DNA from 2 places in the Limosilactobacillus secundus genome. Region 2 is predicted to be linked to the other one. Evidence: a T-box and tRNA genes for the amino acid it is inferred to sense, from the RefSeq annotation. Region 2 holds a T-box; the other holds one or more tRNA genes.
What was found. A T-box is a leader RNA that pairs with one kind of tRNA and senses whether it is charged. The one in region 2 lies ahead of leuS (leucine--tRNA ligase), so its partner is inferred to be a tRNA-Leu.
Positions count from the first base shown of each region.

Region 1: it encodes a tRNA-Leu, which carries the amino acid that the T-box ahead of leuS (leucine--tRNA ligase) is inferred to sense. The anticodon was not compared.

Region 1 is NZ_JAJGUA010000032.1:109,154-112,586, reverse strand. It holds gene LMB57_RS05255 (Tex family protein) at 1-1,368, shown strand, start outside; gene LMB57_RS05250 (SprT family protein) at 1,361-1,813, shown strand; tRNA gene LMB57_RS05245 (tRNA-Leu) at 1,871-1,956, shown strand; gene LMB57_RS05240 (glycoside hydrolase family 2 TIM barrel-domain containing protein) at 2,117-3,433, shown strand, end outside.
Region 2 is NZ_JAJGUA010000004.1:23,878-27,310, forward strand. It holds gene leuS (leucine--tRNA ligase) at 1-1,743, opposite strand, end outside; T-box leader at 1,804-2,012, opposite strand; gene metK (methionine adenosyltransferase) at 2,065-3,252, opposite strand; SMK box riboswitch at 3,250-3,362, opposite strand; gene LMB57_RS00200 (DNA-3-methyladenine glycosylase I) at 3,413-3,433, opposite strand, start outside.

The sequences.
Region 1 (3,433 bases), on a different contig from region 2:
TACAAGGATGCCTACAAGCGTTTCTTGGGCCCGGCAATTGAACGGGAACTGCGGCGTCAATTAACAGAGGGTGCTGATGAACAGGCGATCAAGGTCTTTGGTGAGAACCTCTATCATTTGTTGATGCAAGCACCAATTAAGGGAAAAGTTGTGTTAGGATTTGACCCTGCTTACCGAACTGGTTGTAAGTTGGCGGTCCTTGATGAAAATGGGAAATTTTTAACTAAAGCAGTTATCTATCCCCACAAACCAGCGCCAGAAAAGCAACGTGTGACAGCAGAAAGCGAGTTTATTGACTTACTAGAAAAGTACCACGTTGAAATGATTGCGATTGGTAACGGGACAGCTAGCCGGGAATCAGAACAGTTTGTTGCGGAAGCACTTAAAAAGATCAAACGGCCAATCTATTATGTAATCGTAAATGAAGCTGGAGCCTCAGTTTATTCCGCAAGTAAAGAAGCCCGTGATGAATTCCCTGATCTGCATGTTGAACAACGAAGCGCAATCAGTATTGGTCGTCGTCTGCAAGACCCCCTTGCTGAATTAGTTAAAATTGATCCGCAAGCGGTTGGTGTTGGGCAATACCAGCATGATTTGCCGAAGAAAGAATTGAGCGGGGAACTGGAAACAATTGTTGAACGGGCGGTAAACCGGGTTGGGGTCAACCTCAACACAGCTAGTTATCAATTATTAACCCGTATTTCCGGGCTTAATAAAACGATTGCTAAGAATATCGTTACTTACCGAGATGAAAATGGGCGGTACACTAATCGGACGCAGCTAAAGAAAGTGCCACGGTTAGGACCTAAAGCTTATCAACAATCTGTTGGTTTCTTGCGGATTATTGGTGGCGAAAATCCATTAGATAACACTGATGTCCACCCAGAAAGTTACCAGGTGGCGGAAGAGATTATTCAAGCAGCAGGGATTAATGTCGATGAGTTGGGAACGCCAAGTGCTGATGATAAGTTAAAGAAAATTGATGTTAAGCAGTTTACGGATGATCAAGTTGGAACGGAAACCGTTACTGATATTATTTCTTCTTTGCAAAAGCCAGGCCGTGACCTGCGTGATTCAATGCCTGCTCCATTATTACGCCATGATGTAATGACGATTGAAGACCTTAAGCCGGGGATGAAACTTCAGGGAACTGTCCGGAATGTTGTCGACTTTGGAGCCTTTGTTGATATTGGTGTCAAACATGATGGGTTAGTTCATGTTTCAAAGATGAGTAAGCAGTTCATTCGTGATCCGCGGGCAATGGTAGCCGTTGGTGATATTGTGGACGTGTGGATTGATGATGTCGACTTGAAGCGTCAGCGGATTCAATTAACGATGCTTGAACCGGAGACAGTCACGAATGACTAATGCTGAATTACAACAATTGACCGAACAGTGGTCAAAAGAATACTTTGGGCGGGAATTTACGCACAAGGTATTTTTTAATAAGCGGTTAAAAACAACCGGTGGACGTTATTATTTAAGTGACCATCGTATTGATATCAACCCGTTAATGTATACTGAATTTGATCTTCATAATCTGCGCCAAGTGGTTCTTCATGAATTGTGCCATTATCATTTACATCTGTTAGGAATGGATTACCGCCATCGTAGTAGAGAATTTAAGACTTTACTAGTACAGGTGGGAGGATCGAGATATGCACCACTAACTAGTAAAAGAAAAGTAAATTCCAAGAAAAAATGGCATTATATCTGTACTGGTTGTGGTGTTGAAATCGCGCGACAACGGCGGTTCAACACCCAACGATATATTTGTCGGCGATGTGGTCACAAATTTCTTTTAAAAAATTGAAAAAAGTTGTTGCCAACGAATAGGTATCTTGCTATAATAATATTCGTTGGTTGATATGCGGCCGTGGCGGAACTGGCAGACGCGTAAGATTAAGGATCTTATGGTCGATTATGACCGTGGAGGTTCAAGTCCTCTCGGCCGCACTACTTAAAAAGCACTGAGTAATATTTGCTCAGTGCTTTTTTTGTTTTAAAATTTTCATTTAATAAAATTTACGTAAATTTTACTTCCTTCTCTTGCTATCTCAACGATGAAAGCGCTATACTTTAGATGTTGTAGATAGTAACGAGGAGGGATCTATTAATGAACGCAAATATCAAATGGCTTGATGATCCAGAAACATTCCGGGTTAATCAATTACCTGCGCATAGTGACCATTATTATTACGGCAACTATGATGAATGGCGGCATAATAATAGTCGTTTTGCGCAAAACTTGGATGGACAATGGCAATTTAACTTTGCTGAAAACCCGCGTGAACGCGAAGAAGATTTTTATAAGACAGATTACGATAGCAGCAGCTTTGGAACAATCGAAGTTCCTAGTGAGATTGAACTAAATAATTATGCCCAAAATAATTACATTAACACTTTGATTCCGTGGGAAGGTAAGATTTACCGTCGTCCTGCATATGCCCTTAGTCCTGATGATGCGCAAGAAGGATCGTTTAGCGATGGGGATGACAATACTGTTGGCGAATACTTAAAACATTTTGACCTTGAACCTTCTTTACGGGGAAAGCAGATCCGCATTCGTTTTGATGGTGTTGAGCGTGCCATGTATGTTTGGCTTAATGGTCACTTTATTGGTTACGCTGAAGACAGTTTTACCCCATCTGAATTTGACCTGACTCCTTACGTTCAAGATGAAGGTAATGTTTTAGCCGTGGAAGTTTTCAAGCATAGTACCGCCTCGTGGATTGAGGATCAAGATATGTTCCGCTTTTCTGGGATTTTCCGGAGTGTAAACCTATTAGCTCAACCACTTGTTCATGTTGAAGACCTTAATATTCGGCCAATTGTTACTGATAATTATCAGGACGGTATTTTTAATGTTGACCTTCAACTTCACGGTGAAAAGACCGGGAACGTTAATGTGCGGGTTATCGACAACGATGGTAATACGCTCGTCAATGAAACACACCCTGTTGACTCCCCGGTAAAAGTTCAGGATCAATTTTTAGAAAATGTTCACTTATGGGATAACCATGATCCTTACCTCTATCAATTGTTGATTGAAATTCGTGATGACGAAGGTAATTTGGTCGAACTCGTTCCATATCGTTTTGGTTTTCGCCGAATCGAAATTAATAAAGACCATGTTGTCCTATTGAATGGTAAACGGCTAATTATCAATGGTGTTAACCGTCACGAATGGAATGCTAAACGTGGCCGCGCGATCACGATGGATGATATGACGAGTGATATTCACACCTTTAAGGAAAATAATATTAATGCCGTCCGGACGTGTCACTATCCAGATCAAATTCCGTGGTATTACCTTTGTGATGATAATGGGATTTACATGATGGCCGAAAACAATCTGGAATCCCATGCTACCTGGCAGAAGATGGGAGCAATTGAACCATCATATAACGTCCCTGGTTCAGTTCCCCAATGG
Region 2 (3,433 bases):
CTTCGACATCTTTTCATGGTTTGAACCAAGAATCATCCCCTGGTTAACAAGCTTCATGAATGGTTCTTTAGTTGGTACGAGACCGAGGTCATAAAGAACCTTATGCCAGAATCGAGCATAGAGCAAGTGAAGAACAGCGTGTTCAGCCCCACCAACATAGAGATCAACTGGTGACCAATAATCAAGCGCTTCTTTTGAGGCAAATTCCTTGTCATTATGAGGATCGGTGTACCGAAGCCAGTACCATGATGAACCGGCCCACTGTGGCATGGTATTAGTCTCACGAAGACCATGACGACCATTTTCGTCATAAACGTTAACCCAATCTTCAACATTCGCCAATGGACTTTCACCAGTTCCTGATGGTTCGATGTTATCAGTCTTTGGCAATTCAAGTGGGAGTTCATCTTCTGGAACTAATGAGGTTGTCCCATCATCCCAGTGGATAACTGGAATTGGTTCCCCCCAGTAACGTTGCCGACTGAAGATCCAGTCACGAAGACGGTAGTTAACCTTCTTATGACCAGCATCGTGTTCTTCAAGCCAATCAATCATCTTTTGCTTTGCATCAGCAATGTTCAAGCCATCAAGGAAACCAGAATTAATGTGTTTACCGTCACCATCAAAAGCACCTTCTGACACATCTGTTCCTTCAATAACAGGCTTAATTGGCAAGTCAAACTTAGTAGCAAAGTCATAATCACGTTGATCTCCGGAAGGAACAGCCATTACTGCTCCAGTTCCATATGAAGCAAGCACGTAATCACTAATCCAAATTGGTAGTTTTTCACCGTTAACTGGATTAATAACGTAAGAACCAGTAAATACACCAGTCTTGTCCTTGTTTAAGTCAGTCCGCTCAAGATCAGACCGCCGTGATGCTTCTTCCTTGTACTTTTCAACTTCCGCCTTGTGTTCTGGTGTTGTCAATTGATCAACTAATTCTTGTTCGGGAGCAAGAACAACATAAGAAGCACCAAAGAGCGTATCTGCCCGCGTCGTAAACACTTCAATCTTAGTATCTTCATTCCCCACAACTGGGAAAAATACTGAAGCACCTTCTGAACGACCAATCCAGTTACGTTGCATTTCCTTAACGCTTTCCGGCCAGTCAACAAGATCAAGATCATCAATCAAACGATCCGCATAAGCAGTAATCTTTAAAACCCATTGGCGCATTGGCTTACGATAGACGGGATAGCCGCCACGTTTAGTCTTGCCATCTTCAACTTCTTCGTTGGCAACAACTGTCCCACCCATAAAATCAGGGGCCCAGTTAACCATAATTTCACTTTCGTAAGCAAGCCCCTTCTTATAGAGCTGTTCAAAAATCCATTGAGTCCACTTGTAGAATTTAGGATCAGTCGTATTTACTTCCCGGTCCCAGTCATATGAGAAGCCAAGTGATTGGATTTGGTCACGGAAATGATCAATATTTTTGTTCGTAAAGTCCTTAGGGTTGTGGCCAGTCTTTAATGCGTATTGTTCAGCTGGTAATCCAAATGCATCCCACCCCATTGGATGTAAGACATTAAATCCTTGCATCCGTTTCATCCGTGACATTACATCCGTAGCTGTATAACCTTCTGGGTGACCAACGTGGAGTCCTTGACCAGATGGATATGGGAACATGTCTAATGCATAATACTTCTTTTGGTCCTTATTAAGGTCTGCTTTAAAAGTTTCATTCTTCTTCCAAAACTTTTGCCACTTTTTTTCAATCGTCTTATGATCGTAAGCCATATTTTCTACTCCTTGTTCTGATTTTAATAATCGTAATAAAAAAGTCCCGTAGAAATCAATCTACGAGACGAAATAACTCCGCGGTACCACCCGTTTTCCATGGAATCCATGGCGCTTAGGACCTTAACGCGGTAAACGTCATTACCTACTAAAATTCAGTAATAATCACATCTAGATGAGTTCGTAAATGACCAGTCTCCTGTTCACACCACCACAGGATCTCTGCTGACCTCGTCAAAAACTACTATTTCTATTACGATCAAATATTTAACGCCTATTTTAACAACCACCGTTAATGATTGCAAGCGTGTAACTAAATTATTAGCCTAAAATTTCTTTTAATTCGTCAACTTTATCAAGGTGTTCCCATGGTAAATCCACATCAGTCCGACCAAAGTGACCATAAGCAGCAGTTTGCTTGTAAATTGGCCGCTTCAAGTCAAGCATTTCAATAATTCCAGCTGGACGTAAATCAAATACTTTTCGAACAGCGGCAATTAATTCTTCTTCTGAACGGGTACCGGTACCATAAGTATTAATCATGATCGATACTGGTTCTGCTACCCCGATGGCATAAGCAACTTGAATTTCAGCCTTCTTAGCATAACCCGCTGCAACAATGTTTTTAGCAATGTAGCGCGCAGCATAACTAGCAGAACGGTCAACCTTAGTAGCATCCTTGCCAGAAAAGGCTCCACCACCATGATGGGCAGCTCCACCATAAGTATCAACAATAATCTTTCGTCCAGTTAAACCAGCATCCCCTTGAGGTCCACCGATTACAAAGCGACCGGTTGGATTAATGAAGTACTTAGTTTGGTCATCAAGGTACTCAGCTGGAATGACTGCTTCAATCACTTGTTCTTTAATATCCTTTTTAATTTGATCAAGTGAAACCTCTGGATCATGCTGGGTACTTAAAACAACGGTATCAACACGTAATGGCTTGTCATTCTCATCGTATTCTACAGTTACTTCGGCCTTTGCATCTGGACGAAGGTAAGAGATAACACCATCCTTACGTAGTTGAGCAATCTTACGCATTAATTTATGGCTTAAAACCAATGTCAATGGCATGTATTCAGGTGTTTCGTCAGTAGCGTAACCAAACATCAATCCTTGGTCACCGGCACCAATCTTATCAAGCGGGTCAGCTTCACCTTCACGCGTTTCTAAGGAGTCATCAACCCCTTGCGCAATGTCTGGTGATTGTTCATCGATCGCAGTGATAACCGCACAGTTATCAGCATCGAAACCGTACTTGCCATCTGTATAACCGATCTTACGAATTGTGTCCCGCACAATCTGTTGGATATTAACATAGGCCTTAGTAGAAACTTCACCAAAGACTAATACTAATCCAGTAGTAACTGATGTTTCCACTGCAACCCGTGAATCAGGATCCTTCTTAAGCAATTCATCTAAAATCGCGTCACTGATTTGGTCAGCAATCTTATCTGGATGTCCCTCTGATACTGATTCGGATGTAAATAAATGTCGTTCTGCCATTTTCTAATTCCCCCATATTCTATTGAAACTTTCAAATAGTTTGTAGTTGCGGTTACAAGGCATCTTCACGTTCAGACGTGAATCCTATCGGGAATTGCTTTATAACGAGAATAATCTTAGCACAATTATTAACCAACAATCAATGTTAATCCATACATTCTTACTTCAAACGGGCATTGAC